Regions from separate parts of the Enterobacter sp. QK-SA4 genome, predicted to be linked through region 3. Evidence: predicted binding sites of a transcription regulator. Region 3 holds the regulator's gene; each other region holds the start of a gene.

Region 1 (7,775 bases), 4.2 Mb from region 3:
ACCGCCGCGATAGCCTCTTCCGCCTGCTGCGCGCGTCCCAGGTTGGTATGCAGGACGGTACCGGTCAGGTTAATCACCGGGCGTAACGCGCTTTGCGCTTTCTCATCCAGCCGGTGCTCAACTTCCTGCTCCCACGCCGCGCACCATTCGGGCAAGGCGTTTTCTGACTGAATAGCGCATCGGGCTTCGTCCTGAAGCAGGCGTAACATCTCCACCGTCGCGGTATGGCCAAAACGCTCAACGGCAGCATGAATGCGGGGCTCGCGAAGGAGACGGTCGGTAGCGGGGATCTGGCTGTACAGCGAATGATGAGTAGTCATGAAGGCGCCTGGCGAGTAAATATCTTCCCCCCTCCCGACGGGAGAGGGAGTTAACATGTGTAGGGATTGTACAACCTCCGACGCCGAAGTGTTATAACCCGCGTCAAGCCTTTGGCGGTTCGGTACGGGCAAAGCTCTCGCGGCTAAAAAGCGTGTCTGCAAGTTTCACCAGCAGCGGACGGTCGACGCACCAGCCAGGAGAAACCCGGCGGAAGTTGAGATAGCCGATGGCGCAGGCGATGGCGATGGTTGCCAGGTTCAGGCTGTCGGTTTGAATCTTTCCTTCCCGGATAAGCTGTTCGCACCTGTCCAGGCTGCGGCTGATTTTTTCCCGCTGGCGTAACAGTTCCGTTTCCGACTGCTGGGCGGCGGGCCTTGCCTGTTCACGCACGGAGGTTAACGCCGCATCCATAATGCCATCGGCCAGGGCTTCAATTTGCTTCACTGCCAGCGCCGCTTTTGGGTCAGCCGGCAGCATTGCCGGGGCAACGCCCAGCAGCTCGATATACTCCGCAATAATCGGGGAATCGAACCAGTATTCGCCCTGGTCCGTCACCAGCGCCGGGACTTTCCCCAGCGGGTTGTACTGCGCGACGCCGTTTTCAGCGTTGTAGGGCTGTTCATTGATGAATTCAAATTCAATCCCTTTCTCCAGCAGGAGAATCGAGATCTTTCGCACGAAGGGACTGGTGTAGCTACCGATGAGTTTCATTGCCTGATCCTTGATGCCGGAAAAAAGTCAGTATGGATCAAGCGATGAAAAAAGGGCAGGTTTGCGTGTCGCATTCCTGCCCCGGAAGGATTAGTGATCGAGATAGAGGTAGTGCATCCAGCTGGTCATGCGCAGCAATACTTTACGCATCACCGAGACGTGGGCGAAATGGTCCGAGTAGACCGCCACCTGGGCATAGATACCGTCTGGCAGGGCATCGACATCGGCGTTAGGCTCCAGCTCAATCAACGCCTGTACGCCATCCGTACCCGGCACGACTGTCAGTGCCTGCAGCGCACCCTGTGCCTGATAAGACCCGCCTGGCACTACTGGCAGAACGCTGGTGAGCTTACCGGTAAACACCTGACCCGGGAGTGCGTTAAACACCACTTCCGCTTCATCGCCCGGCTTCAGACGCAACAGCGAGTTCTGGCGGAACTGGGCCACGATCTGACGCTTCTGTTCAGGAATGAAGACCATCACCGGACGCAAAGGCAGCGCGGCGGCATAGGTCCCCGGACGAATCAGCACCTGGGTGATGTAACCATCGCTTGGCGCACGGACCACGGTCTGATCCAGGTTGTATTTGGCTTCGGCAAGCTGCGCGCGTAAGGAGGCAATCTGCGACTGTTCGCCGTTCACCATGCTGTCCAGCTGGCTTTGAATTTGCGTCTGTTCAGCAACGGAGCCTTTTACCAGCGCATCCTGCGCGAGATAGTTCTGCCGCGCGTTGTCGATATCGCTTTCAGAGAACGGATTCACCTTCGCCTGGCTGCCTTTCAGGTAGCGCTGATAATCTTTATACAGGCGGTCACGCTCTGCGGAAACGCGCGTCGTATTGGCGACGGCTTCCGCCAGCTACGCTTTAAGATTGTCGATATTATGCGTCGCGGTCACCAGGTCGGCCTGGAGTCTGTCGACGCGCGCCTGATAGCGGCCCGGATCCAGTTTAAATAACACTTCGCCTTTTTTAATGAGCTGGTTATTTTTATCGGTCACTTCACTAACCACCCCGGTAACCTGCGGCGTAATCGGAATAGAAATAACCGCTTTTTGCGCCGTAAAGGTGTACGGATGGTTATAGTTCATTAACAGAATAAGTCCGGCAACAATAAACACCCCGCCTAATGTTGCGGTGGCAAGCGTCCACTGGTTTACCGGAATGCGGAATATTTTAAAGATGGCCTAGGCAAATGCCACGTAGGTCAAAATAATCAACAGATCCATGATTAGCGCTCCAGCGTGTTATTATCAGCAGCAGGCTTTACCGCGGCCAGCTTTTGTTCTAATTCTGCCACGCGTTTGGCCAGCGCATCCATGCCCGGAACCTCATCAGGCTTGGTGATGTGGTTTTGCATCCCCCAGCCGCGATCTTCACGGTATAGCGTGGCCCATATCCACAGGAACGGCCAGATGGCATGGAGCGTAAACAGGCTAATCCAGCCTGCCGTATGAATCGCATCGGCATGCGGATGGTTACGCTTTTTGGCCATATTATAAGGAATGTCATGGATGGCGATGATTCCATAAAACAGAACCAGAAATACAAAAATCAATACGCCCAGCGCAAAATAGTTGAGAAACATATTCTCCTCACTTAAACAACGTCAACTCATTGAATTAATAAAACAGTACGCAACCTAATTAATTTATTTTGAAATACATAAGGTATGCTGGTTATTTCAGAGCCGGGGAGTATCGGTTTTTATAATATCTCCGTGCAAGTTTATAAGCGTGTCAAAATATATCCTGAATAATAATATACTTAACCTTACAATATTAGCGTAATCCACGTTTTAACTTTTCGCCATACCACACATCAAAAGTGGTTTTTTAGCTTAACGTGTCGCGCTATGCCATCCTGACGCCGAATCGCTAAACAGAGTTTGCCGCCGATCACAGCCGGAGAAATCTGCATAAAAATATTTTGTGAAATCAGTCACAATCCAGAAACAAACACACAAAACCAAAGCGTGACAACCATCACAAAAAAGGATGGTTTTTGCCGTATTTCTCGCCATCGTATTTTTTTTGCCCACCTTTTTTGTGACCAGGATCACCTCATTGACATCCACCCCCCCTATCTTTACGTGACATGCGTCACACAAATTTTCGCTGTCTGGACAGTTGAACGATTCAGTGCCAGATTTCACAGCATCAGAACAGGGCCCGGCTACCTCTGCCGCCTCATTAACAATAAACCTCGGGCCGCAAGCCTAAGCGTAAACAGAAGAAGGGGTGTTTTATGTCATCCGATTTCAAGATCAAAGTTCAAAGCTTTGGTCGTTTCCTCAGCAACATGGTGATGCCAAATATCGGCGCGTTTATCGCGTGGGGTATCATCACTGCATTGTTCATTCCGACAGGGTGGTTGCCTAACGAAACGCTGGCGAAACTTGTTGGCCCAATGATTACCTATCTCCTGCCGCTGCTCATCGGTTTCACCGGTGGTCGTCTGGTGGGCGGTGACCGTGGTGGCGTAGTGGGCGCTATCACGACCATGGGTGTTATCGTCGGTGCGGATATGCCGATGTTCCTCGGAGCAATGATTGCCGGTCCTCTTGGCGGCTGGGCGATTAAGAAATTCGACGTCTGGGTTGATGGTAAGATCAAATCCGGCTTCGAAATGCTGGTGAACAACTTCTCTGCGGGCATCATCGGGATGATCCTCGCGATTCTGGCGTTCCTCGGCATTGGCCCTGCGGTTGAAGTGCTGTCCAAAATTCTGGCGGCAGGCGTTAACTTCATGGTTGCGCACGACATGCTGCCGCTGGCGTCTATCTTCGTTGAACCGGCGAAAATCCTGTTCCTGAACAACGCCATCAACCACGGCATCTTCTCGCCGCTGGGTATTCAGCAGTCTCACGATCTCGGCAAATCCATCTTCTTCCTGATTGAAGCTAACCCGGGTCCGGGTATGGGCGTTCTGCTGGCGTACATGTTCTTTGGTCGCGGCAGCGCTAAGCAGTCTGCTGGCGGTGCGGCAATCATTCACTTCCTGGGCGGTATTCACGAAATTTACTTCCCGTACGTGCTGATGAACCCACGTCTGATCCTGGCCGTTATCCTTGGCGGTATGACCGGCGTGTTCACCCTGAGCGTGCTGGGCGGCGGTCTGGTGTCTCCAGCCTCTCCGGGTTCTATCCTGGCGGTGCTGGCGATGACGCCAAAAGGGGCGTACTTCGCGAACATCGCGGCCATCTGTGCGGCAATGGCGGTCTCCTTCGTGGTCTCTTCTATCCTGCTGAAAACCAGTAAAGTGAAAGAAGACGACGATATCGAAGCGGCGACCCGTCGTATGCACGACATGAAAGCCGAATCCAAAGGCGCGACCCCGCTGGCGGCTGGTGATGTCTCTAACGACCTGAGCCACGTGCGTAAAATCATCGTTGCCTGTGACGCCGGTATGGGTTCCAGCGCAATGGGTGCAGGCGTGCTGCGTAAGAAAGTGCAGGATGCGGGCCTGACCAACATCTCCGTCACCAACAGCGCCATTAACAGCCTGCCGCCGGACGTTGACCTGGTCATCACGCACCGCGACCTGACTGAACGCGCCATGCGCCAGGTACCGCAGGCACAGCACATTTCGCTGACTAACTTCCTCGACAGCGGCCTGTACACCAGCCTGACCGAACGTCTGGTTGCGGCGCAGCGTCACGAAGACAACGAAGTGAAAGTGCGCTCAAGCCTGCAGGACAGCTTTGACGAGAGCAACGCCCACCTGTTCAAACTGGGTGCGGAAAACATCTTCCTCGGTCGCACAGCGGCAACCAAAGAAGAAGCGATTCGCTTTGCCGGCGAGCAGCTGGTGAAAGGAGGCTACGTTCAGCCTGAATATGTTGACGCGATGCTGGAACGCGAAAAACTGACGCCAACCTACCTGGGCGAATCCATCGCGGTGCCGCACGGTACGGTTGAAGCGAAAGATCGCGTCCTGAAAACCGGCGTCGTATTCTGTCAGTATCCGCAGGGCGTGCGCTTCGGTGAAGAAGAAGACGACATCGCCCGTCTGGTGATTGGTATCGCCGCTCGCAACAACGAGCACATTCAGGTGATTACCAGCCTGACCAACGCGCTGGACGATGAGTCTGTCATTGCGCGTCTGGCGAGCACTACCAGCGTGGAAGAAGTCCTGGCACTTCTTAATAAATAAGTCCTCTTCCCTCTCCCCTCTGGGGAGAGGGCTAGGGTGAGGGGAAACGTTCCTCACCCCAGCCCTCTCGGGTAAAAACATTGATGAAGGTTAAATCTATGAAAGCATTACATTTTGGCGCAGGTAACATCGGTCGTGGTTTTATCGGTAAACTGCTGGCAGACGCGGGCATTACGCTGACATTCGCCGATGTGAATCAGGTGGTCCTGGATGCCCTGAATGCGCGTCATAGCTATCAGGTCCATGTAGTCGGTGAAAACGAGCAGGTTGAGACGGTATCCGGCGTCAACGCGGTCAGCAGCATCGGGGAAGACGTTATCGACCTGATCGCCAGCGTCGATCTGGTCACCACGGCCGTGGGTCCGGTCGTTCTTGAGCGTATCGCCCCTGCGGTTGCGAAAGGCCTGGCAAAACGTAAAGCGCAGGGCATCGACACCCCGCTGAACATCATCGCCTGTGAAAACATGGTGCGCGGCACCACGCAGCTGAAAGGCCACGTGCTCAACGCTGTAGCAGATGAAGACAAAGCCTGGGTTGAAGCGCACGTCGGGTTTGTGGATTCCGCCGTGGATCGCATCGTTCCGCCGTCTGAATCCGCCACCAACGACCCGTTGGAAGTGACTGTGGAAACCTTCAGCGAGTGGATCGTTGATAAAACCCAGTTTAAAGGCGCCCTGCCGACCATTCCGGGAATGGAATTAACCGATAACCTGATGGCATTTGTCGAACGCAAACTCTTCACGCTGAACACCGGGCATGCTATAACCGCGTACCTCGGAAAATTGGCCGGTCATCAGACCATTCGTGATGCGATCCTCGATGAGAAGATCCGCGCGGTGGTAAAAGGGGCAATGGAAGAGAGCGGCGCGGTGCTGATCAAACGCTACGGTTTTGATGCTGATAAACACGCAGCATACATCCAGAAAATCCTCGGTCGCTTTGAAAATCCGTATCTGAAAGATGACGTTGAGCGCGTGGGCCGTCAGCCTCTGCGCAAACTGAGCGCGGGCGACCGTCTGATTAAGCCGCTGCTGGGCACGCTGGAATACGGCCTGCCGCACGCCAACCTGGTGAAAGGGATTGCCGCCGCGATGCACTACCGCAGCGAGCAGGACCCACAGGCGCAGGAACTGGCTCAGCTGATTGATGACAAAGGCGCGCAGGCTGCGCTGGCGCAGATTTCCGGTCTGGACGCCAACAGCGACGTGGTTGTGGAGGCGGTTAACGCATACAACGCAACCAAATGATGCACAGTGCGGCGCAGGTTAACCTGCGCCCAAATAATAGATTGTCAGATATGCAGGCAATAATGGAACAAACCCAGGCCTTTGAAAATCGTGTGCTTGAGCGTCTGAATGCTGGCAAAACCGTACGAAGCTTCCTGATTGCCGCCGTCGAGCTGTTAACCGAGGCGGTGAATATCCTGGTGCTTCAGGTGTTTCGCAAAGACGACTACGCGGTAAAGTATGCTGTAGAACCGTTACTGGACGGAGACGGACCGCTGGGCGATCTATCCGTGCGTCTGAAGCTAATTTATGGTCTTGGCGTTCTGAACCGGCAGGAGTATGAAGATGCGGAGCTGTTAATGGCGCTGCGCGAAGAACTCAATCATGACGGTAACGAGTATACCTTTACCGATGATGAGATCCTGGGGCCCTTCGGCGAGCTGCACTGCGTCACCGCGCTGCCCCCTGCGCCCCATTTTGATAACAGCGACCCTGAGCTCTACGCGATGCAAAAGCTGCGTTATCAACAGGTTGTCCGTTCCACGATGGTTCTCTCCCTGACTGAGCTGATTTCCCGAATCAGCTTAAAAAAAGCGTTTCAGAAGTAAGCCTGCTCACATTGGTGTATCCTTCCCTCTAAATTCCCCGTTTTCAGAGTTATTTGTCATGAAAGAAGTCGAAAAGAACGAAATTAAACGCCTGAGCGATCGCCTGGATCTGATCCGCCACCAGATGGCTGGCCTGTCACTGGTCGATTCCGCCGAGAAGTACGCCGAGCTGGAAAAAGAAGCCGCCACGCTGGAAACAGAAATCGAGCGCCTGCGCGAAGTGAAAGGCCAGAAGCTGAGCAAAGAAGCGCAGAAGCTGATGAACATGCCGCACCGCCGAGCGATCACCAAAAAAGAACAGGCCGACATGGGCAAGCTGAAGAAAAGCGTCCGCGGTCTGGTGGTGGTACACCCGATGACCGAGCTTGGCCGCGAAATGGGCCTGAAAGAGATGACGGGTTTTTGTAAGACCGCGTTCTGATACTTAATCTAAGTAAAATTTTATACAACCTAGCCCAATATATTCATTGGAAGAATGTATTGGGTTTTTTATTGTCCAAAACAACAGGGTTACTGCCCGTAAATGTAAACAAGCAAGAGTAAAATCTGCAGGTTCACAATTCTCATTCTTAAGAGTAAAGTGGACATTCATTCCTTTAGATCTAACTAATACACACGGCACGTCATTGAAATATAATATATTTCTTTGGCATGATGGTATGTCATTGCATTAGGTTATAAATTTTATGAATTCTACTGAGAGCTCTACCTTTCAAAACAGCGCCCTTTCTTTAGAACAAAAACTTGAAAAAGCCA
Region 2 (7,775 bases), 1.2 Mb from region 3:
AGCCCTTCCGCATCCGCCCGTTGATTCTCTTTCAGTTTGAAGCGAAGCCGGGTCGCGCAGTGTACAAGACTGACGATGTTCTCTTTTCCGCCAACGTGGCCGAGAATATCCTTCGCTAAAGCCTGGTATTCCATCTCGATTTCCTTACATCCGATGCCTGCGGGCACCTGTTGACTGAGTACAAAAAATAAAAAAACCCGAGAACGTCCTTCTTACGAAGGCCGCGCTCAGGTTTTGCCTGCGTGATGCAGTAACAATCCTGTTTTGAGGCTTAACGCCCCTCTTTTCTCACCCGCTCGATATGAATGGCGAGGAACATAATTTCTTCGGTCGTCAGCTCACGCTGATAGCTTTTGTTCAGGTGCTGGGCGATTTTCTCGGCGCATTTCCACGCTTTCGCGTAGTTGTCTTTTACCGCCGTATGCAGCGAGACGTCGTCATCTTCCACCACGGTGCGGGTGAGCATCCGCTGGGCAAAAAACTTCAGGTGGGTGACGAAACGCTGATAGCTGAGCGAGTCTTCATCGTACTCAAGCTGCAGCTGATACTTCACCAGCTGCAGGATCTCCTGCATCACCCGCGTAACGTGCATCACTTCCGGCATTTCGCTGTTCAGCTGCGCGGTGACCAGATGCAGCGCGATAAACCCGGCCTCATCCTCCTCCAGCTCGACGTTCAGGCGTCTGGCGATAATGGCCCGCGCCTCCTGCCCTAATTCGAACTCCTTCGGATACAGCCGTTTAATATCCCACAGCAGCACGTTTTTGATGGCCAGCCCGTTCTTCTGCCGCTCAATCGCAAAGTAGCAGTGGTCGGTGAGGGTGATATACAAACTCTCCTGCAGCTTGCCCAGCCGCTGCGCCGCCAGCCCGATGATGCGGTCGCAGGTGGTCATTACCTCCAGCGGAATTTGACTCAGCAACTCCCCGAGTCGACGCACCAGTTCATCGCTTTGTAACGCAAACACCTTTTCAACCAACGCGGTATCCAGCGCTTCACCGACGCGCTTCTGAAAGGCCAGCCCACGGCCCATCACCACCTGTTCGCGCCCGCGCTCATCCTGAACAACCACCACGTTATTATTGAGTATCTTGGCGATTTTCATCTGAACCCCAGAAACAAAAAAACCTGACCTCCGGCAGATGCCAGAAAATCAGGTTTTGCCTGCCTAAGCAGTAACAATCCAGTTCTGGCACTCTATCAGTTTCATTCATAGCCTCAATGCATCACGCATCAGAAACGTGACGCGGATCGACATTGCTAGAACGTCACGACAGTTTTCAGCTCCGTCACCCAGGCATCCTGCGTCCGGGATACGCCGCCGGGATGGTGCCAGTACTGAATGCCCGGCTGCAGTTCAAGCCACGGCACGGGACGAAAACGGTAGTAAAACTCGCCGTTCAGGGAATGGCCCGGCACCGGATGATACGCCGGATTGGTGTAATCGCTAACGCCGCTCAGGCTGTTCAGGTAACGCTGATTGCGGGCGTACTGGCTGCTCATATCAATCCAGGTCAAGCCAAAGCCAATCCAGTCTTCCGGTCGCGCGTCAAACAGCCCGCGGTAGCGCAGCGAGGCGGCGTAAACCTGGTGCATGTAGTTGGTACTCTGATCCGCAAGGCTCATGCTGAAAGAGGTGCTCAACCCGCGATTCGGGTCATCCTGATGCTGCGTAAGCTGCTGGTTCAGCCCGGCGTACATGAACCAGGTCCGGCTGTGGGTATCAAAGCCGTTCGGGTCCGTCGCGCCCGCACCGCCGGATCTGCCGCGATAGAGATCGGTTTGCGGCGCGTTGGTAAACACCACGCCCAGGTTGTACGCGCCCGGCAGGCCGTTAATCAGCGGGCGCGCTTCGATTTCAACCGGCAGTAAGACCCCTTTGCTGCCCTTCGTCGACCAGCTCCAGGCGTGGCTGCGGCTGGAGGCCTCGGGATTTTGCTCCATCACGCCACCTTTTAAGGTCAGCGTCGGCGTTAATTTATACGCAAGCGTGGTGCCCCAGGTGTGAACGTTCCAGTTGTTCCACGTCAGCGAGTTGGCTGACTTGCCGCCGCACTGCGAAAGCAGCTGGAAATCACAGGGGATGATTTGATCGAAGGTTTGCACCTTGTTCATCATCCCGATGCGCCAGGTCAGACGCCGGTCGTCAAAGCTGCGGGCAAAGGTCAGCCAGCCCAGGCGGGTAATGGACTGTCCGCCCCAGCTCTCCTGGGTCAGATCGTTAAAGTTAACGCGCGGGTCCTGCACGCGTTTGGTGGTGAGGTCGTCATTGTGGTTACGGTTGACGATGTTCCCTTCGATACGCGCGTCCGGGATACCGGTCCAGCGCTCAAGATCCTGGTTGAAGGTCAGCGCAAACTGGTCAATATAGGCCACGTGGGAGTCGTGGTTATAGCCACCGCCTCCGTTCCAGCCAATTTCATTCAGATATCCGAGATTCCAGGTAAAACCGTTATCGTTGAGGATTTTACGTATGCCGAGCATTTCGCCCAGAACAGGCTCCGGAGGAGCTTCAAATCCTAATACCGTTCCGTTCCAGTCCTGCGCCACCGACAGCGGGGATATCGTCAATAAGGCGAGCGCATAGAGTTTATTTTTATATGCCATGATAACAACCTGTGATTGAGTATTTTGTGCGTAACCGGCCGCAGGAAATTTTTCTATTTCCTGTCGATATTTCATTTTTTAAAATCAGTAAAAAGCGCTAAGCCAAATTTCTCTCCTGAGTAAACGAGAGGCAAAAAAAAACCTAAGCGCTCCACAGCGAAAATGCTGTGAAACGCTTAGGTTTTGCCTGTTAGCCAGTAACAATCCTGCGTTGAAAACAGTGGCACCTTAACACCGTCGCGCCACGTTGAAAACCAGAACTGTTTTCTGCTTTAAAAAAGTGTGAGCAATTTAACGCTTATTATTTTGACTGAATCACCCGGGCAATATCAGACGAAGTCTGTAATGTCCGAATCTCCTGAAATAATCCCAGCGCTTCATCGTACTCTTTGCGTAAATAACTCAGCCACTGTTTAATTCGCGCGACGTGATACAAACCGGTATCGCCCTGCTTTTCCAGTCGGCTGTATTTTTGCAGCAGCGTAACGACGTCTGCCCACGGCATTCGCGGCTCGTTATATTTCACCACCCGGCTGAGGTTCGGCACATTCAGGGCGCCGCGACCGATCATCACCGCATCGCAGCCGGTGGCCTGCAGACAGGCCTGCGCGCTCGCGTAGTCCCAGATTTCACCGTTGGCGATCACCGGAATGGAGAGGCGCTTGCGGATCTCGCCGATCGCCTGCCAGTTAATGCGCTCGGCCTTGTAGCCATCTTCTTTGGTGCGGCCATGCACCACCAGCTCGGTGGCCCCGGCCTGCTGCACCGCATCGGCGATTTCAAACTGCCGCGCGTCGCTGTCCCACCCCAGGCGCACCTTCACCGTCACCGGCAAATGCGAAGGCACGGCCTCACGCATGGCCTTCGCGCCGCGGTAAATCAGCTCAGGATCTTTCAACAGGGTCGCCCCGCCGCCGCTGCCGTTAACCAGCTTCGACGGACAGCCGCAGTTGAGATCCACCCCGTAAGAGCCCAGCTCAACCGCGCGGGCGGCGTTCTCCGCCAGCCATTCGGGATACTGGCCGAGCAGCTGAATACGCACCAGCGTACCGGAAGAGGTCCGGCTCTGGTTGTGCAGCTCGGGGCACAGGCGGAAGAAGGATTTTACCGGCAACAACATATCGACCACGCGCAGAAATTCCGTCACGCAGAGATCGTAATCGTTCACCTCGGTCAGAAGCTCGCGCACGAGGGAGTCGAGCACGCCTTCCATTGGGGCCAGTAAAACACGCATAGCAGTACCTGTGGAAAAAGACGCGCTATAGTATCTGCTCTGTATGTATGTGGAAAGCGCGACTTTCCATTCTGGAATGTCTGGTATGCTCAAATTTCATGATGTGATCCGTGGCACATTTTTGAGTTTAATTGTATGATGAATGCGTTTCAGCAAGGACTATCACCATGAGCAAATCATTGAACATTATCTGGCAATATCTGCGCGCATTCGTCCTGATTTACGCCTGCCTGTATGCCGGGATTTTCATCGCGTCGCTGCTGCCGATCGTCATTCCCGGCAGCATTATCGGTATGCTGATCCTCTTTGTTTTGCTGGCGCTGCAAATCCTGCCCGCAAAATGGGTCAATCCCGGCTGCTTCGTCCTTATTCGCTATATGGCGCTGCTTTTCGTGCCTATCGGCGTCGGGGTCATGCAGTATTTTGATTTGCTCAAGGCCCAGTTCGGCCCGATTGTGGTCTCCTGCGCGGTCAGTACGCTGGTGGTTTTCCTGGTTGTGAGCTGGAGTTCGCATCTGGTGCATGGCGAACGTAACGTGGTCGGGGAGAAAACAAAAAAATGATGGCCAATATCTGGTGGTCGCTGCCGTTAACCCTGGCGGTGTTCTTCGCCGCGCGCAAGCTTGCCGCACGTTTTAAAATGCCATTGCTGAACCCGCTGCTGGTGGCAATGGTGGTGATTATTCCGTTCCTGCTGCTCACCGGCATTCCCTACGAACGCTACTTTGCCGGCAGCAAAATTTTAAACGACCTGCTGCAGCCTGCCGTTGTGGCGCTCGCCTTTCCTTTATATGAACAGCTCCACCAGATCCGCGCCCGCTGGAAATCCATCATTACCATCTGTTTTGTGGGCAGCCTGGTAGCGATGATCACCGGCACGTCGGTAGCGCTGTTGATGGGGGCCTCTCCGCAGATTGCGGCGTCGATCCTGCCTAAATCGGTAACCACGCCTATCGCGATGGCGGTCGGTGGGAGCCTCGGCGGGATCCCGGCCATCAGCGCGATGTGCGTCATTTTCGTCGGTATTCTCGGGGCGGTGTTTGGTCACACATTGCTGAACGGGATGCGTATTCATACTAAAGCGGCACGGGGGCTGTCGATGGGGACCGCCTCCCACGCCCTGGGCACCGCCCGCTGTGCGGAGCTGGATTATCAGGAAGGGGCGTTTAGCTCCCTGGCGCTGGTGATCTGCGGGATTATCACCTCCCTGCTGGCCCCGTTCATTTTCCCGCTGATTCTGGCGGTGATGGGCTAAAATTTGCGATGCGTCGCGCAAATTTCATTTTGATTTCATAAGTTGCATACATAATGAGAAGTGGATCACATATAAAGCCCTGACGGCTCCGTAAACTACCGATCCATTAACCTTTATGAGGCATACGCCATGCACCCACGTTTTCAAGCTGCTTTCGCCCAGCTTGCAGAGAATTTGCAGTCAGCCCTGGCTCCCGTTCTGGCAGATGCACACTTCCCCGCCCTGCTGACCGCGGAGCAGGTCACGATGCTGAAACAAGCAACGGGACTGGACGAAGACGCGCTGGCTTTCGCACTGCTTCCCCTGGCTGCCGCCTGCGCGCGGGCCGATCTCTCCCACTTTAACGTCGGGGCCATTGCGCGCGGCGTCAGCGGAACCTGGTACTTCGGTGGCAATATGGAGTTCCTGGGCGCGACCATGCAGCAAACGGTTCACGCCGAGCAGAGCGCCATCAGCCACGCCTGGCTGCGCGGTGAAAAAGCCCTGAGCGCCATTACCGTTAACTACACCCCCTGCGGCCACTGCCGTCAGTTTATGAACGAGCTGAACAGCGGGCTGCAGCTGCGCATCAATCTGCCAGGCCGCGCGCCGCACACGCTGGGGGATTATCTGCCTGACGCGTTTGGCCCGAAAGATCTGGAGATCAAAACGCTGCTGATGGACGAGCAGGACCACGGTTACGCCCTGTCCGGCGATGACCTGAGCCAGGCGGCCATTCGCGCGGCGAACAAAAGCCACACGCCGTACAGCAAGTCCCCGAGCGGCGTGGCGCTGCAGTGCCGCGATGGCCGGATCTTTAGCGGCAGCTACGCGGAAAACGCCGCGTTTAACCCAACCCTGCCACCGCTGCAGGGCGCGCTTAACCTGCTGAGCCTGAACGGCTATGACTATCCGGACATTCAGCGCGCTATTCTGGCAGAAATTGCCGATGCGCCGCTGATTCAGTGGGATGCGACCGCCGCGACGCTTAAAGCGCTGGGCTGCACGACGATTGACCGCGTACTGCTTGCGTAATCCTTCCGGCGGGCAGAAATGCCCGCCAGTTTGCTGAAAAACCCCTCAGTTGAGTCGCTGTTTCTTGCGCTAACCAGGCGGGTAAAGTAGCCTGAGTTAAATTTCATCCACGAACGAGCCATCTCCATGTTAAAGCGCGTTTTTTACAGCCTGTCTGTCCTGGTCGGCATACTGCTGTTGATCGTGCTGGGTCTTGACCGCTGGATGAGCTGGAAAACCGCCCCCTACATCTTTGATGACCTGCAGGACCTGCCCTATCGTCAGGTTGGCGTGGTGCTCGGCACCGCCAAGTATTACCGCACCGGCGTGATCAACCAGTATTACCGTTACCGCATTCAGGGCGCGCTGAACGCCTACAACAGCGGCAAGGTGAACTACCTGCTGCTGAGCGGCGATAACGCTCTGCAAAGCTACAATGAACCGGTGACGATGCGTAAGGACCTGATTGCCGCGGGCGTGGACCCTGCCGATATCGTGCTCGACTACGCCGGATTCCGCACCCTGGACTCCATCGTGCGCACGCGTAAAGTCTTCGACACCAACGACTTCATCATCATCACCCAGCGCTTCCACTGCGAGCGCGCGCTGTTTATCGCGCTGCATATGGGCATTCAGGCGCAGTGTTACGCGGTGCCGTCGCCAAAGGACATGCTGAGCGTGCGCGTCCGTGAGTTCGGCGCGCGCTTTGGCGCCCTGGCCGATCTGTATATCTTCAAACGCGAACCGCGCTTTTTAGGCCCGCTGGTGCCGATTCCGGCGATGCACGAAGTGCCGGAAGACGCGCAGGGTTACCCGGCCGTCACGCCCGAGCAGCTGCTTGATATGCAGAAAAAAGAGAAATAACAGGACCGCCTTTATACTTTCTTTACGCCGGGCCTGACGCTTTTTACCTCCCCTTTACGTCGGCTCTTTTAAGCTGAGTTCACTGCCGCTACGGCTTCATTGAAGAATGACTATGAACTCAATAATGAATGCGTTTTTCCTCAAAAGTCTCCGTCCGTATTTTAACTTTCCCGGTTTATCACTTCCTGGCGCACTCAATTCCGGTCTCTGGCTTGATGAAAAAATTGACGCCCTGCAGCACAACATTTCAGTGGAAGTGGCAGATTATCTGGAACGTTACCCGCAGACGAAACATGTAGACGTTTACCTGAACGATATCAACGGCACGATGCGCGGCAAGCGTCTGTCGGTGGAGAGCATGCTGAGCCTGGAAAAAGGCTGTTATTTTCCCCTTTCGGTCTACTCGATGGATCAGAAAGGAAAAATCGCCGCCCCGCTTCATGATGAGCCGGACCGACTCTGCGTTCCTGTCGCCGGCTCCCTGCGCCCCTGCCCGCAGGATCCGCAGCACAACGCGCAGATCCTGCTGACGATGAAAGACAGCGACGATACCCCCTGCCCGCTTGAGCCGCGCGTGATACTGCAGAAGGTGCTGGCCCGCTTCCACCAGCACGGCCTCTTCCCGGTGATTGCCCCGGAAATCGAATTCTATCTGACGGGGCATGACGATCGGGATCCGCAAAATCAGGGCTGTTTTCATATGGATACTACGACGGCCCATGCGGCACTGTTTGACGAGGTGGAACAGCTGGCGCACCTGCAGCGCATCCCGCTGTCCGGGATCGTGGCAGAAGCCGAGTCCGGTCAGTACGAATTAAACCT
Region 3 (7,775 bases):
CAGCCAACGTTGATTATTCATGCCAAAGATGACCCGTTTATGGATCATCACTCGATCCCCGCTCAGGAATTCCTGCCCGACAACGTTCACTATCAGTTGACCGAGCATGGCGGCCACGTCGGGTTTATCGGCGGCACGCTGCGCCGCCCGAAAATGTGGCTTGAGGCGCGTATTCCTGACTGGCTGACCCCTTATCTGGACGGTGCAAAATGATTATTCCCTGGCAGGATCTGGCTCCCGAAACGCTCGATAATCTGATTGAAAGCTTTGTATTACGCGAAGGCACCGATTATGGTGAACAGGAACGCTCGCTTGAGCAAAAGGTCAACGATGTTAAGCGCCAGCTGAAAAGCGGCGACGTGGTGCTGGTGTGGTCAGAACTGCATGAGACGGTCAATATCATGCCCCGCAACGCGTTTCACGGCTGATCTTCCACCCTTTTCAGTCAGGGAGTTGCTATGTCTGCCAGACATCCGGTTATTGCCGTTACGGGGTCGAGTGGTGCGGGAACCACCACCACCAGCCTCGCATTTCGCAAGATTTTCGCCCAGCTGAATCTCCGTGCGGCGGAGGTCGAAGGCGACAGCTTTCACCGCTACACGCGTCCGGAGATGGACATGGCCATTCGTAAGGCGCGCGATTCGGGTAAACACATCAGCTACTTCGGCCCGGAAGCCAATGACTTCGGCCTGCTGGAACAAACCTTTATAGAGTACGGCAAGAGCGGCAAAGGGCAGTCCCGCAAGTATCTGCACACCTATGATGAAGCCGTACCCTGGAATCAGGTGCCGGGCACCTTTACCCCCTGGCAGCCGCTGCCGGAACCCACCGACGTCCTGTTTTACGAAGGATTGCACGGCGGCGTGGTCACCCCTCAACACGACGTGGCGCGCCACGTGGATCTGCTGGTCGGCGTGGTTCCTATCGTAAACCTGGAGTGGATCCAGAAGCTGACGCGTGACATGAGCGAGCGTGGCCATTCTCGCGAAGCGGTGATGGACTCGGTGGTGCGCTCCATGGAGGATTACATTAACTTCCTGACGCCGCAGTTCTCCCGCACCCATATCAACTTCCAGCGCGTGCCGACGGTGGACACCTCCAACCCGTTCGCGGCCAAAAGCATCCCGTCGCTGGATGAGAGTTTTGTGGTGATCCATTTCCGCAATCTCGAAGGCATTGATTACCCGTGGCTGCTGGCAATGCTGCAGGGCTCGTTTATTTCGCACATGAATACGTTAGTGGTGCCGGGCGGGAAAATGGGGCTGGCGATGGAGCTCATCATGACGCCGCTGGTGGAGCGACTGATGGAAGGGAAGCAGATCGCGTGAGCATGTTCCCTCTCCCAGTGGGAGAGGGTTAGGGTGAGGGCATCAACACGCACGATGCCCCATCAATCACGCCTCGATCACTTCATACGAATGCGTGATTTTTACCGCTTTCTCCAGCATTAACGCCACAGAGCAGTACTTCTCCGCAGACAGGTCCACCGCACGTGAGACCGCCGCGTCTTTCAGTTCTTTACCGGTGACCACAAAGTGCAGGTTAATATGGGTGAACAGGCGTGGCGCCTCATCGCGACGCTCTGATGTGAGTTTAACCTCACAATCCGTCACGTCATGACGACCTTTTTGCAGAATCGACACCACGTCAATGGCGCTGCAACCCCCTGCCGCCATCAGCACCATTTCCATTGGGCTTGGCGCTTTATCGCCGGAGTTACCGTCCATCAAAATCTGGTGTCCTGACGCGGACTCGCCCAGGAACGTTAAACCTTCAACCCATTTCACGCGCGCTTGCATATTCATTAACTCCAACGTTGCATTTTTGGTGACAGATTACGCGTGCGTTACATTTCTCGCAATGGAAGGCGACCTGCATCATGCTGAAGCGAGACACCAGGAGACACGCGGCGAAAGCTATGCTAAAACACTCAGGATGCTACAGTAATACATTGACGTTACACGTGTATGCAGAGGACATCAAACTTTACTGGCTGCGAAACGTTACGGTAGCCGACTTCCCAGGGTATGGGTAAGAATTCGATTGCAACCCCAGAGTCCGGATGCATCTGATGACTCTGGTGACAGCTTATAACAGAGGATAACAGCGCATGGTGCTTGGCAAACCGCAAACAGACCCGACTCTCGAATGGTTCTTGTCTCATTGCCACATTCATAAGTACCCATCGAAGAGCACGCTGATTCACCAGGGTGAAAAAGCGGAAACGTTGTATTACATCGTTAAAGGCTCGGTGGCAGTGCTGATCAAAGATGAAGAAGGGAAAGAGATGATCCTTTCTTATCTGAACCAGGGCGATTTCATCGGTGAACTGGGCCTGTTTGAAGAGGGCCAGGAACGTAGCGCCTGGGTTCGTGCAAAGACAGCATGTGAAGTGGCTGAAATTTCTTACAAGAAGTTCCGTCAGCTGATTCAGGTTAACCCTGACATCCTGATGCGTCTTTCTTCCCAGATGGCGCGCCGTCTGCAGGTCACGTCAGAGAAAGTGGGTAACCTCGCCTTCCTGGACGTTACCGGCCGTATCGCACAAACCCTGTTGAACCTGGCGAAACAGCCAGACGCTATGACCCACCCGGACGGCATGCAAATTAAAATTACCCGTCAGGAAATTGGTCAGATCGTCGGTTGCTCCCGTGAAACAGTGGGCCGTATCCTGAAAATGCTGGAAGATCAAAACCTGATCTCCGCCCACGGTAAAACCATCGTGGTCTACGGAACGCGTTAATTCCGCTCAAACGGCGTGTCACCGCAGGGTGTCACGCCGTTTTTGTCTCTACTCCCCATGTGGCGCAGGCTGATCTATCACCCGGAAGTTAACTACGCACTGCGGCAAACGCTGGTGTTGTGTCTTCCTGTGGCCATAGGCCTGATCCTCGGACATCTTCAGCAAGGCCTGCTGTTTTCCCTCGTGCCCGCCTGCTGCAACATCGCCGGTCTGGACACGCCGCATAAGCGCTTTTTCAAACGCCTGATTATCGGTGGCTGCCTGTTTGCCGGCTGTAGCCTCGCCGTGCAGCTTCTGCTTGCCCGGGATATCCCGCTGCCGCTGATCCTGACCGTGCTGGCGATGACGCTCGGCGTCACGGCGGAAATCAGTTCGCTGCACGCCCGCCTGCTTCCCGCCTCGCTGATTGCGGCCATTTTCACGCTGAGCCTCGCCGGGAACATGCCGGTGTGGGAGCCGCTGCTGATCTACGCCCTGGGGACATTGTGGTACGGGCTGTTTAACTGGTTTTGGTTCTGGCTGTGGCGCGAACAGCCGCTGCGTGAATCCCTGAGCCTGCTCTATGTGCAGCTTGCGGATTACTGCGAAGCCAAATATACCCTGCTCACCCAGCATACCGACCCGGAAAAATCCTTACCGCCGCTGCTGACGCGCCAGCAGAAGGTGGTGGACCTGATAAGCCAGTGCTATCAGCAGCTGCATATGCTCGCCGCCAACAAGAACCACGAATACAAACGGCTGCTGCGCACCTTCCAGGTCGGGCTGGATCTGCAGGAGCACATCTCCGTAAGCCTTCATCACCCGCAGGAGGTGCAAAAGCTGGTCGAGCGCAGCCACGCCGAAGCGGTGATCCGCTGGAACGCACAAACCGTGTCCGCACGTCTGCGCGTGCTGGCCGATGATATTCTCTACCACCGCTACCCGACGCGCTTTAACATGGAAAAACAGCTGGGCGCGCTGGAGAAAATCGCCCGCCAGCATCCCGATAACCCGGTCGGCCAGTTTGCCGCCTGGCACTTCAGCCGCATCGCCCGCGTGTTGCGCACGCAGCGCCCGCTTTATCCCCGCGACCTGATGGCGGATAAGCAAAAACGGCTTCCGTTATTGCCCGCGCTCAAAAGCTATCTTTCTCTTAAATCGTCCGCCCTGCGCAACGCCGCCAGGATTAGCGTGATGCTCAGTACCGCCAGCCTGATGGGCATGGCGCTGCACCTGCCGAAACCGTACTGGATCTTAATGACCGTGCTGTTTGTCACCCAGAACGGCTACGGCGCCACGCGTGTGCGTATTCTGCACCGGGCTGGCGGAACGATGGCCGGGCTGATCATTGCGGGCGTGACGCTGCACTTCCACGTGCCGGAAGGCTATACCCTGGCAGGCATGCTGGCGATCACGCTGGTGAGCTACCTGATTATCCGAAAAAATTACGGCTGGGCGATGGTGGGCTTTACGGTGACGGCGGTATATACCCTGCAGCTGCTCACGCTCAATGGCGAACAGTTTATTGTCGCCAGGCTGATTGATACCCTGATCGGCTGCCTGATTGCCTTTGGCGGAATGGTCTGGCTGTGGCCGCAGTGGCAGAGCGGGCTGCTGAGGCAGAACGCCCACGACGCGCTGGAAGCCGACCAGCAGGCTATTCGCCTGATCCTGAGCGACGACCCGCAGCCCTCCCCGCTGGCCTATCAGCGGATGAAGGTCAACCAGGCGCACAACGCCCTGTTTAACTCGCTCAACCAGGCGATGCAGGAGCCGGGCTTTAACTCGCACTATCTGGCAGACATGAAGCTCTGGGTGACGCACAGCCAGTTTATCGTCGAGCACATTAACGCCATGACCACGCTGGCGCGCGAGCACACGATGCTGACGCCGGATCTGGCGCAGCGCTATTTGCAGTCGTGTGAAATTGCGTTGCAGAGGTGTCAGCAACGTCTGGAGTATGACGCGCCGGGCGAGTCGGGCGACTCAAACATTCTGGAAGCGCCGGAGACGTTAACCCACGGGCCAATGAGCACGCTGGAGCAGCATTTGCAGCGCGTTCTGGGACATCTGAACACCATGCACACCATTTCGTCGGTGGCATGGCGTCAGCGTCCGCATCACGGCATTTGGTTAACGCGTCGGTTAAAGCGAACCGAGTATTAGCCTTTAACGATCTTCGCGACCGCCGAGGCAAAGCGGGTTAACCCCTCTTCGATGTCTTTGTCTTCTACCACCAGCGACGGCGCAAAGCGCATCACGTCCGGCCCGGCATTGAGCACCATCACTCCTTCGTGCGCGGCGGCGTGCAGGAAGTCGCGCGCGCGACCTTTGTACTGCGGCTTCAGCTCGGCGCCAATCAACAGCCCCATCCCGCGGATTTCGCTGAACACATCGTACTGCTCATCAATCTTTTGCAGGTGTTTTACGAACAGCTCGCGCTTCGCGCTCACGGCGTTCAACACCTCCGGCGTGTTGATAATGTCGAATGCAGCGCCCGCCACGGCGGTCGCCAGCGGGTTACCGCCGTAGGTAGAGCCGTGAGAGCCGACGTGGAACGCGGAGGCGATCTCCTGCGTCGTCAGTACCGCACTCACCGGGAAACCACCGCCGAGCGCTTTGGCGCTGGTCAGGATGTCCGGCGTAACGCCGTAGTGCATATACGCGAACAGATCGCCGGTACGCCCCATCCCGCACTGCACTTCATCAAAGACCAGCAGCGCCTTATGTTCGTCGCACAGCTCGCGCAGCCCTTTCAGGAATTCCGGAGTTGCCGCCGTCACGCCGCCTTCACCCTGGATCGGCTCAACGACTACCGCGCAGGTGTGATCGTCCATGACCGCTTTCACGGCATGCAGATCGTTAAACGGCACGTGGACAATATCGGCCGGCTTCGGGCCAAACCCGTCAGAATACTTTGGCTGGCCGCCAACGGAGACGGTAAAGAAGGAGCGTCCATGGAAGGCATTGTGGAAGGCGATGATTTTGGTTTTGTACGGGCTGTGGCGCGTTGTTGCGTAGTAGCGCGCCAGCTTAAAAGCGGTTTCGTTGGCTTCGGTGCCGGAGTTCATAAACAGCACGCGCTCGGCAAAGGTCGCATCAATGATCTTGCGGCCCAGGCGCAGCGCCGGTTCGTTGGTGAACACGTTGCTGGTGTGCCACAGGGTTTCGCCCTGGGTTTTCAGCGCCTCAACCAGCGCGGGATGGCAATGACCCAGCGCCGTGACCGCAATACCGCCCGCGAAATCCACATACTCTTTACCCTGCTGATCCCATATGCGGCTGCCCTTTCCCTTCACCGGGATAAACTCAGCCGGTGCATAAATCGGCAGGATCACTTCATCAAATGTCGCGCGGGTAATTGCTGGTTGTTCAGTTGCCATGTCATGACCATCCATTTTTATGTCACAGTTATTGTGAAAATATAATCACAAAATATGCATAAAAAATCACAGCAAGGCAACAGATATTCAGCGATTGAGGAAATTTGCCAGCAGCGCGTGCCCCTGCTCGCTGAGGATGCTTTCCGGGTGGAACTGCACGCCTTCGAGGTCCCATTCGCGGTGGCGAATCCCCATGATCTCCTGCGTATCGCTCCAGGCGGTCACCTCAAAGCAGTCGGGCAGGGTCGACGGGTCAATCACCAGGGAATGGTAGCGCGTCACGGTTAGCGGATTATTGAGCCCCGTGAATACCCCGGTGCCGGCGTGGGTGACCGGAGAGGTTTTACCGTGCATCACTTTCTCGGCGCGCACGATGGTGGCACCAAACGCCTGGGCAATCGCCTGATGGCCCAGACAGACGCCCAGGATCGGCAGCTTGCCGGCATAGTACTGGATAGCATCCAGAGAAATACCCGATTCCGACGGCGTACACGGCCCAGGAGAAATCACGATTTTCTGCGGAGCCAGCGTCCCGATATCGGCCAGTCCGACCTCGTCGTTACGGCGGACAACCACCTCTGCACCCAGTTCACAAAAATACTGGTAAAGGTTCCAGGTGAAGGAATCGTAGTTATCAATCAGCAGAATCATGGCGGCTCCCGAAAAAAATGCCGCCCTATTCTACTCAGATTCCCGCGCTTCGCTCACTACTTTGGCAAAGATAGCGTTTAGCGCGGTTAAATCTCCCGTTGCGCCGCTTCGGTTAGCCGCCACCCACTGGTCGGGATCGATATCGCGCCAGTCCAGCGAGTAGCCCGCGTGGAGCGCCAGCTGCTCGAAGAAAACGCGTTGGGCAATACCGTTGCCGCGCATAAACGGATGCAGCATGTTGATTTCGCAGTAATAGTGGCTAACCCGGTCAACAAACGCCGCTTTCTCAAGACCCACGAGATACTTTTCGCTTTCCAGCGCCGCCATCAGCTCGTTACCCATCTTCTCGATGTATTCGAAATGGCAGAAAGGAATGTCACCCTTAAAAATATCGTCAGTGCGGAACTCACCTGCCCGCTTCATCTCGCTGCGGTACAAATGACGATGAATAAGGCACAGATGGGGCAACCCGGGCGCGGAAGGCCCAAGCTCCAGCGTCTCAATATGGGGCTCTGAGGGACCATTACCTTTTTCAAGGAGACAACTGGCCTGTAAATTGACGTTACGCTGCTGTTCCCAGAGACGGGATTTTTGCTTGTCGGTGAGCTTTTTCACTTAACGCCTCCCTGAATAGTCCGTTTGCCACAAGTATAAGCAGCAAAACGCGCTTTCGCAGGGAGGGTTACAGAATGCGGGCAGGAGAAGCCCGCGTTCAGAAGAATTACGGCAGAACTTTTGCGGAGAGGATAACCACCGGTTTTGACGGCACATTCTGATACGGACCGACGTCGTGAGTAGGCACCTGAGAAATCTTGTCGGCCACGTCCATTCCTTTCACAATTTTACCGAACACCGCATAGCCGAAGTCGCGCTGGCCGTGGTCGAGGAAGGCGTTATCCGCCACGTTGAGGAAGAACTGGCTGGTCGCGCTGTCTTTGTCTGCGGTACGCGCCATGGAGATGGTACCGCGTTTGTTCAGCAGGCCGTTGTCCGCTTCGTTTTTGATTGGCGGGTTAGGC
Region 4 (7,775 bases), 2.0 Mb from region 3:
TTCCAGGTTATCTTCGATCCAGTCCAAAATGCTATGAATGGTGATAGCGTCAGTATTGCGTCTGGACATCGTCATACCTCTTTTTCTGTTTACGGCAGTATTTTCTTGAGCAAAAGCTCAAGGGTTGCCACTTCATCTGCCGTTAAGTTTTTTGTTAGTTCCTGATGCAGTGTTTGTCCTACTAATTGATGACATTGCTCGCACATGGCCGCGCCATCGCTGGTTAGCTTCACCAGTACGCCGCGTTTGTCATTCGGGTTAGGGCTTCGTTCTATCCATCCTTTGCAGACGAGACGATCGAGCATGCGGGTTAACGCGCCCAGATCGACAGAGAGCACCTTTTTCAGCTCAACCGGTGTAATACACACTTCGCAGCGAATGGAACACAGCACTTTGAACTGTGTTGCGGTGATATCCAGCGGTGACAGATAGTCATTGAGCAGGCGATCTTTTTTCTGATTTACCATATGAATAAGACGACCCAGCGGAACAACGTCGTTAAAGATATCACTGGTGCTTTTCACAATGGTTGCCCTGGCAAGTAGTTAGTCACGGCAGATATTATTGCTCAGGCAAGTATAAGTCAACTGAATGAGTCAGCCGATGCCACGAATTGCTAAAACGTTTCATGAACTTTTTTTGAGGTCTTTCAAATCATATAGATAACTGTGAGTTATCTTTCCAGGACGGAAATAATCGTTGCGTTGCGCCCATGGCTCAATGTCACACTTTCACCCTATAATTGCTGTGTTAAATATGGATAAGGACGACAACGCACTATGTTGGATTTAATAAAAGCAATCAGCCTTGGGCTGGTGGTCTTGCTGCCGTTGGCTAACCCGTTAACGACGGTGGCGCTGTTCCTCGGGCTGGCAGGGAATATGAACAGCGCCGAGCGCAACCATCAGTCGATGATGGCCTCGGTGTATGTGTTTGCCATCATGATGGTGGCTTACTATGCCGGACAGGTGGTGATGAACACCTTCGGGATTTCCATCCCCGGCCTGCGTATCGCCGGGGGGCTGATTGTGGCCTTTATCGGTTTCCGCATGCTGTTCCCGGCGCAAAAAGCACATGAGTCGCCGGAAGCGGCCAGCAAATCGGAAGAGCTGGAAACCGAACCGAGTGCGAATATCGCCTTTGTGCCGATTGCCATGCCGAGCACGGCGGGGCCGGGTACCATCGCGATGATCATCAGCTCCGCCTCAACGGTGCGTGACAGCGCAACCTTCCCGGAATGGGTGCTGACGGTTGCACCACCGCTGATTTTTGCGATTATCGGGGTTATCGTGTGGGCGTCGCTGCGCAGTTCTGGCGCCATTATGCGCTGGGTAGGCAAGGGCGGTATCGAGGCGATTTCCCGGCTGATGGGCTTCTTACTGGTCTGTATGGGCGTGCAGTTTATTATTAACGGCGTGCTGGAAATTATTAAGACCTATCATTGATGTGATTGCCGGGTAAGGCGAAGCCGCCACCCGGCAAGAAGGCTCACCCGTGCTGACCCTGCTCCTCCAGCGCCACCGGCCATTTACGGAAGATGAGCACCGACCAGATCAGCGCCACCAGAGCCGGAATGGCGCCAAGATAGCCAATCGCCGACATTGATACGTGCAGTATTACCTGATTTCCCACCAGCGCGCCCGCGCCAATCCCCAGATTGAAAATCCCTGAGAACAGCGACATGGCGACGTCCGTTGCATCCGGTGCCAGGGCCAGGACCTTCACCTGCATGCCCAGACCAATAATCATGATCGCCACGCCCCAGAACAGGCTGAGGATCGCCAGTTGGCTTTCACTGCCTGCGGCAGGCATCAGCAGCAGCAGGCAGGCCAGCAGCAGACCGATAGCGCAGCTCACCAGCGTCGACGCATGCCGGTTACCCAGCTTACCGAACAGCACGCTGCCAATAATGCCCGCTCCGCCGAGGATCAATAGCAGGACGGTGGCAAAGCTGGCGCTAAAGCCCGCCACCACCTGAACAAAGGGTTCAATGTAGCTGTACGCCGTGTAATGGGCCGTCACCACAATAACGGTAAGCAGGTAGATACCCAGCAGCGCCGGGCGACGCATCAGCAGCGGCAGGCTTTTCAGCGAGCCGGAATGTTCGCTCGGGAGCGCGGGGAGCAGCTTAATCAGGCATACCAGCGTAACCAGCGCGCCCATACCAATGGCGAAGAACGTCGTACGCCAGCCGAAGTATTGCCCTACGATGCGGCCAATCGGCAGACCCAGCACCATCGCCAGTGCGGTACCGGTGGCAATCAGGCTCAGCGCCTGCGCGCGTTTACCCGCTGGCGCGAGTCGAATCGCCAGCGACGCGGTGATCGACCAGAACACCGCATGGGCAAAGGCGATGCCGATACGGCTCATGACCAGCACCGTAAAATTCCATGCCATAAACGACAGCACGTGGCTCGCGATGAACAAGACAAACAGACCGATCAGCAGCCTGCGCCGCTCCATCTGGCTGGTCAAAAGCATAAACGGCAAGGACATCAGCGCCACTACCCAGGCGTAGATGGTCAACATAATGCCCACCTGCGCCGTTTCCATCTGGAAACTTTCAGCGATGTCAGACAACAGCCCAACCGGAACAAATTCTGTGGTGTTAAAAATAAACGCGGCAATGGCCAGCGTGACCACGCGTAGCCACGCAACCCTGCGGGAAACTGTGTTCGTTGTCATAGGGATGTCGGAGATTCGTTGCTGAAAAGAAGAGGAGACGATCTTAAAACGTTGAACGGCGAAAACTCAACCATTATGTGATGCAGATCTCAATATTTACCTTATGAAAGCGGTAGCCGGGAACGCCGTTTTCATTGAATATAAAAGAACAACACAATAAAAACAGGCGGTAAGACAATGCAGGAGATTGATTTTTATTTGGTAGATGCGTTCAGCGATACCTCATTTGGCGGCAATCCGGCCGCCGTTTGCCCGCTCAAGGAATGGTTACCCGATGAGACCTTGCTGAAAATGGCGCAGCAGCATAATCAGTCGGAGACGGCTTTTTTCGTCTGCAGTAAAGGGGGCATTGAGCTACGCTGGTTTACCACGCTTACCGAAGTCAATCTCTGCGGCCACGCTACGCTTGCGGCCGCGCACGTGCTGTTTACCGAGCTGGATTACCCGGATTTGCGGATCCACTTTGATACCGCCTCTGGCCGCCTGACGGTCAGCCGGGAGGGGGAGTGGATGACGCTGGATTTCCCGGCATGTCCAACCCATGAAGAGACACCCCCGCCGGAGATGCTCTCGGCGCTGGGTATCAGCCGCTACGTTGAAGCCCGTAAAGGGCGCGCCTGGCTGATCGTTCTGGATAATCGCCAGCAGGTTGAAGCGCTTGCGCCACGCTTCTCGGCGATGACGCCAGGCGAGCATAAGGTGAGCGTTACGGCGCGCGGTGAGGGGGAATATGATTTTGTCAGCCGCTTTTTCTCACCGGGCGTTTCCGTCCCGGAAGACCCGGTTACCGGCTCCGCGCACACCATGCTGATCCCTTACTGGAGCGAAAAGCTGGGCAAAACCACGATGTTTGCCCGTCAGGTTTCAGCGCGCGGCGGCGATGTACGCTGCGAGCTGAAAGGTTCGCGCGTGCTGATGAGCGGGCAGGCCACGCTTTATCTGAAAGGCACAGTTTTTCTGCGCTAAAAACCCATAACAAGAGAGGAAGAGACAATGCAGGAAATTGATTTTTATCTGGTGGATGCCTTCAGCGACAAAACCTTTGGCGGCAACGCCGCAGCGGTATGTCCTCTGGAAGAGTGGCTGCCGGACGAGACGCTGCTCAAAATGGCGCAGCAGCATAACCAGTCTGAGACCGCCTTTTTCGTGCGCACCGACGGTGGGTTTGAGCTGCGCTGGTTTACCACGCTGGATGAAATTAACCTCTGCGGTCACGCTACGCTTGCCGCATCGCACGTCATTTTCGAATACCTTGATTACCCGAATACCGAAATCACCTTCACCACGCGCTTTGTCGGCGAGCTGACCGTCAAACGCAGCGGCGACTGGCTGACGCTGAACTTCCCCGCGTGGTCGACGGAGGTTGTCGAGACCCCACCTGCGCTGCTGTTTAGCGCGCTGGGCATCACCGCGGCAAAAGAGGTGCGCGTCGGACGCGATTACATGGTGGTGCTGGAGAGCCAGCAGCAGGTAGAAGCGTTAACGCCGGATATTGGGGCAATGCTTCCGCTGGATAAAATGATCTGCGTGACGGCGCCGGGCGATAAATATGACTTCGTCAGCCGCTTTTTCTGCCCGGGCGAAGGGGTGCCCGAAGATCCGGTTACCGGATCTGCCCACAGCATGCTGATCCCTTACTGGAGCGAAAAGCTGGGTAAAACGTCACTCAATGCCCGCCAGGTGTCACACCGTGGCGGGGATCTGCGCTGCGAGCTGAAGGGCGACCGCGTGCTGATCGGCGGTCAGGCCACCCTGTATCTGAAAGGGCGTGTTTTCCTGCGCTAGCCGAGTGAGGCGCCGCCGCATATCACCATCTCCTGACCGGTGATAGCGGCGGCTTCATTGCTAAGTAAGAAATTCACCAGTCCCGCCACCTCCTCTGGGGCGATCAGACGTCCGATTGGCGGACACTTCGGCGGCGAGGTTTCTCTCCCCGGTGCGCTGAGCATCGGCGTTTGGGTAGCCCCTGGCGCGACCACGTTAGCGGTGATCCCGCGCGGGGCCAGCTCCGCCGCCCAGCTTCTGACCATCCCTACCATTGCTGCTTTGGTGGAAACGTACTGCGATCGTCCTGCTGCACCGCGAGAGGTTCTGCTGCCAATCGCCACAAACCGTCCACCTGCGGCCATTGTGGGCGCAAAATGGTTAAACAACGCCTCACAGGCCCGGACGTGGAGTTGCCACAGTGAGGTGCTCACATCGCTTTCGAGCTGGCCCAGGGGCGCAGCGGCCATCATCCCTGCAGCATGGATCACTGCCTGGGGCGTCGCGATGGTTTGCAGGGCGCTGCACAGCGCAGCAGGATCGCTGATATCCACGCGCAGGCCCGTGAAGCCAGGGGCATTCAGCATCACTGCCCGGCGGCTGAGCCCGGTGACCTGCCAGCCTTCCGCCAGTAAACGCTTGACGATGGCTTCACCAATTCCGGAGCTGGCCCCGGTGACGACGGCGTGACGCATGTCAGACCTCCAGCATCGCTCGGGGAATTTTAAATACCGCTTTGCGAACGGTCAGCGGCGCCTCTGCGGCGCACAGCGCCTGGTGGGGTTCTCCCGGACAAAAGACCGCAAAGTCTCCTGCGGCAAGACGGATCCTCACGCTGTGTTCAGCGGGTGAAGTAATAAAGAGATCCGGTTTACGCTCTTCGTCCTCCGGCTTGCCAGTGGGGCGTGCGCCAGCATAAATATGTTCTTCTCCTGCCAGTACAACCTGAATATCGGCCCACTGGCGATGGTACTCCGTATGCCGATCTGCACGTGGCTGCGTCTGCGCCGGACCAATCTGGCAAAACCAGGTTGCATTTTCCGGCTGCCAGCACCCGTCATCGCGTTCGCTGAGCGCCTGCAGCGTGCAGTCCGGACGGGATAGCAGGGCGTACAACGTCGACGGAAGCCCTGCCAGCGGCAGGGCGTTGAGATGACCGATAATCATATGGACTCCTTAACCCATTCCGGGGTCACCCGCACATATTTGATGGCCTGGCGGAAGTAGGTGTACGCGATATGAAGCGCGCCATCGGGCCCCTGTTTGATGCTGGGATAGGAGAATTCGCGGTTCAGCTTTTCCAAAGAGTTGTTGGTCATGCAGTAACCATCCCCCTCGTCCAGATGACGCTGCCACGACCAGCTTTTTCCGCCGTCAGGCGAAATGGCGACGGTCATCGGCGCCCGCGGTGCGCCCCAGAAGGCCGCCCGACCGTGGGTAACAACCGGCTCCTTGCGGTCATCACCATCGTCAATTTCATCGTATAACGAGGCGCGACGTTCCCGCGCCCCGTCGGCGCTAATGGGGTTAAAGACCAGCGCGAGTTCACCGCCCGCAAGCGTGGTCACCTGGATAGAGGAGTTATTATTAGGGAGATCCGTGGGCTCCGGTACGGACCAGCTTTCGCCATTATCCGTTGACTGGCTGTAATAGATATTGTCTGCCCAGCGGCTGCGGAACAGGGCGACCAGTGTGCCGTTGAGCAGGCGGGTAATATTCATATGTACGCAGCCGAGGCTTTCCGGTACTTCAACATCGCGCCACGTTTTGCCGCCGTCTCCGGATATTTTTACCGCGCTGATATCGTCGTTTCCGACCCATTTCTCACCTGGTTGGGTACGGCAATAAAACACCGGGAGCAGCCAGTTACCGTTATCCACCACGACAATCGGCTGGCGGATAAACGTGCCCGGTTTATCGAGCAGGGTAGCGATCTCCCCCCAGGTTTTCCCCAGATCCCGGGACTGGCGATAGCGAACGATAGCCGTATCCTGATTACCTGAGATCTGCGCGGTCCACAGCAGCCACAGGACGTTGTCCGGGGCCAGGAACAGAACCGGGTTCTGTTCGGAACGTGTGGCATCGTCCGACAGTTTTACCGCATCACTCCACTGCTGGCTGCCCGGTGCCAGGCGTGACCCCCACACGGAGATATCGGCAATGCCTTCCTGAGTGCCGCCAAACCAGACGCACATCAGCGAGCCATCCGGCAGCGGCAGCAGATTCGCCGCGTGGTTTTGTGGGCAAGAGGAGGGCAGCATGGCGGTTTGCACGTGCGCATCCTGTTGTGGTCGAACAATCCCGTCGCGGGTTACGGTTACAGACATATCAGACTCCATTATTTTGAGCGGGGGTTGGCGCTTTACCCTGCGCTTTTCCCGGAATGAGGCGATCGATCGCCATGATGACGGCAGGGGTCAGCAAGGCAATGTACATATTGTTGATGCCGAAAGGGTCGCCCAGCAGATACCAGACGGAGGTGACGACGCAGGCGCCAATCAGGCCCGCATTGGCACCGCGGGTGCTGCGGAAGAACGGCGCGTAAAACGCAATAACGGCCACCACGGAAATCGACAGGCGAATGGCGCGGGTAAAGAACGAGAGCTTCAGGACTTCAGGTACCAGCAGAACAAAAATCAGCGGCAGGAAACCAATCAGCAGGGAGATCCAGCGGGTGGCCTTAAACTCCTGATCGGGCGTTGGGTTGCGCATCGGCACGTAAAAGTCTTTTACCACCAGAGAGGCGATAGCCAGCGCCACGGTACTGACGCTGACGAAAATAGACGCCACCAGAGAAGTGGTGACCAGGCCGGCCAGCCACGGGTTCATGTCCTGCAGGAAAATCGGCATTGCATACAGGCTGTTAATTTCCGGGTGCAGGTATTTTGCCGCCACCCCAATCACCGCAATGGCCAGCGCAATCGGCAGGCAGAAGAAGAAGGCGACCCAGGTAGAGCGTTTGGCCGATTTCACGTCTTTGGTGGAGGAGATTGCCTGGATTACAAACTGGGTACAGAAGATAGAGCCAATGGTGCCGATGAGCCAGGCGAAAATGGTCGACGCACCGATGTTACCGTCCCAGGTCCAGTAGAAGGCCGGCATGTTTTCAATCATTGGCGTAAAGCCGCCGGTTTTGGAGAGCGCAAAGCCCATGATAGCGAGGATACCAAAGTATTTCAGCGCGCTGTGCAGTACGGTCACCCAGGCTACCCCCTTCATGCCGCCAAAGGCGAAGTAGAAGGTACTGACGATGGCCGTAATGAAGGCGGCAACGGGCAGGTTGACTTTCAGTACGGTGGAAATAGCCGCTGCGCCGCTGACGTAAT

The links. Region 3 encodes CRP, which controls carbon source genes, mostly activating them, when cyclic AMP is high. Its sites were predicted from a motif close to ATGTGANNNNNNTCACAT; they were not measured.
Region 1: the regulator CRP is predicted to act here: its motif matches at 3,077-3,094, upstream of AC1VYI_RS23610 (PTS mannitol transporter subunit IICBA).
Region 2: the regulator CRP is predicted to act here: its motif matches at 5,150-5,167, upstream of cdd (cytidine deaminase).
Region 4: the regulator CRP is predicted to act here: its motif matches at 2,761-2,778, upstream of AC1VYI_RS12705 (sugar transporter).

Annotation. Positions count from the first base shown of each region.
Region 1 is NZ_JBXFXH010000007.1:4,572,108-4,579,882, forward strand. It holds gene selA (L-seryl-tRNA(Sec) selenium transferase) at 1-320, opposite strand, end outside; gene AC1VYI_RS23595 (glutathione S-transferase) at 424-1,032, opposite strand; partial or broken gene AC1VYI_RS23600 (HlyD family secretion protein) at 1,123-2,214, opposite strand; gene AC1VYI_RS23605 (DUF3302 domain-containing protein) at 2,262-2,618, opposite strand; gene AC1VYI_RS23610 (PTS mannitol transporter subunit IICBA) at 3,278-5,185, shown strand; gene mtlD (mannitol-1-phosphate 5-dehydrogenase) at 5,284-6,432, shown strand; gene mtlR (mannitol operon repressor MtlR) at 6,429-7,019, shown strand; gene AC1VYI_RS23625 (YibL family ribosome-associated protein) at 7,078-7,440, shown strand; gene AC1VYI_RS23630 (DUF3320 domain-containing protein) at 7,706-7,775, shown strand, end outside.
Region 2 is NZ_JBXFXH010000007.1:1,567,771-1,575,545, reverse strand. It holds partial or broken gene bglF (PTS beta-glucoside transporter subunit IIABC) at 1-247, opposite strand, end outside; gene licT (BglG family transcription antiterminator LicT) at 272-1,105, opposite strand; gene AC1VYI_RS09080 (carbohydrate porin) at 1,261-2,607, opposite strand; gene dusC (tRNA dihydrouridine(16) synthase DusC) at 2,909-3,841, opposite strand; gene AC1VYI_RS09070 (CidA/LrgA family protein) at 4,009-4,404, shown strand; gene AC1VYI_RS09065 (CidB/LrgB family autolysis modulator) at 4,401-5,096, shown strand; gene cdd (cytidine deaminase) at 5,226-6,110, shown strand; gene sanA (outer membrane permeability protein SanA) at 6,237-6,953, shown strand; gene AC1VYI_RS09050 (glutamine synthetase family protein) at 7,078-7,775, shown strand, end outside.
Region 3 is NZ_JBXFXH010000007.1:387,338-395,112, reverse strand. It holds gene AC1VYI_RS03320 (hydrolase) at 1-213, shown strand, start outside; gene AC1VYI_RS03315 (YheU family protein) at 210-428, shown strand; gene AC1VYI_RS03310 (phosphoribulokinase) at 459-1,328, shown strand; gene AC1VYI_RS03305 (OsmC family protein) at 1,395-1,799, opposite strand; gene crp (cAMP-activated global transcriptional regulator CRP) at 2,111-2,743, shown strand; gene AC1VYI_RS03295 (YccS/YhfK family putative transporter) at 2,801-4,888, shown strand; gene argD (bifunctional acetylornithine/succinyldiaminopimelate transaminase) at 4,885-6,105, opposite strand; gene pabA (aminodeoxychorismate synthase component 2) at 6,193-6,756, opposite strand; gene AC1VYI_RS03280 (putative adenosine monophosphate-protein transferase Fic) at 6,787-7,371, opposite strand; gene ppiA (peptidylprolyl isomerase A) at 7,478-7,775, opposite strand, start outside.
Region 4 is NZ_JBXFXH010000007.1:2,345,537-2,353,311, forward strand. It holds gene marA (MDR efflux pump AcrAB transcriptional activator MarA) at 1-69, opposite strand, end outside; gene marR (multiple antibiotic resistance transcriptional regulator MarR) at 90-524, opposite strand; gene AC1VYI_RS12700 (MarC family NAAT transporter) at 780-1,445, shown strand; gene AC1VYI_RS12705 (sugar transporter) at 1,489-2,685, opposite strand; gene AC1VYI_RS12710 (PhzF family phenazine biosynthesis protein) at 2,863-3,651, shown strand; gene AC1VYI_RS12715 (PhzF family phenazine biosynthesis protein) at 3,679-4,470, shown strand; gene AC1VYI_RS12720 (SDR family NAD(P)-dependent oxidoreductase) at 4,467-5,144, opposite strand; gene AC1VYI_RS12725 (NanQ anomerase/TabA/YiaL family protein) at 5,146-5,616, opposite strand; gene AC1VYI_RS12730 (sialidase family protein) at 5,613-6,776, opposite strand; gene AC1VYI_RS12735 (sodium:solute symporter family protein) at 6,778-7,775, opposite strand, start outside.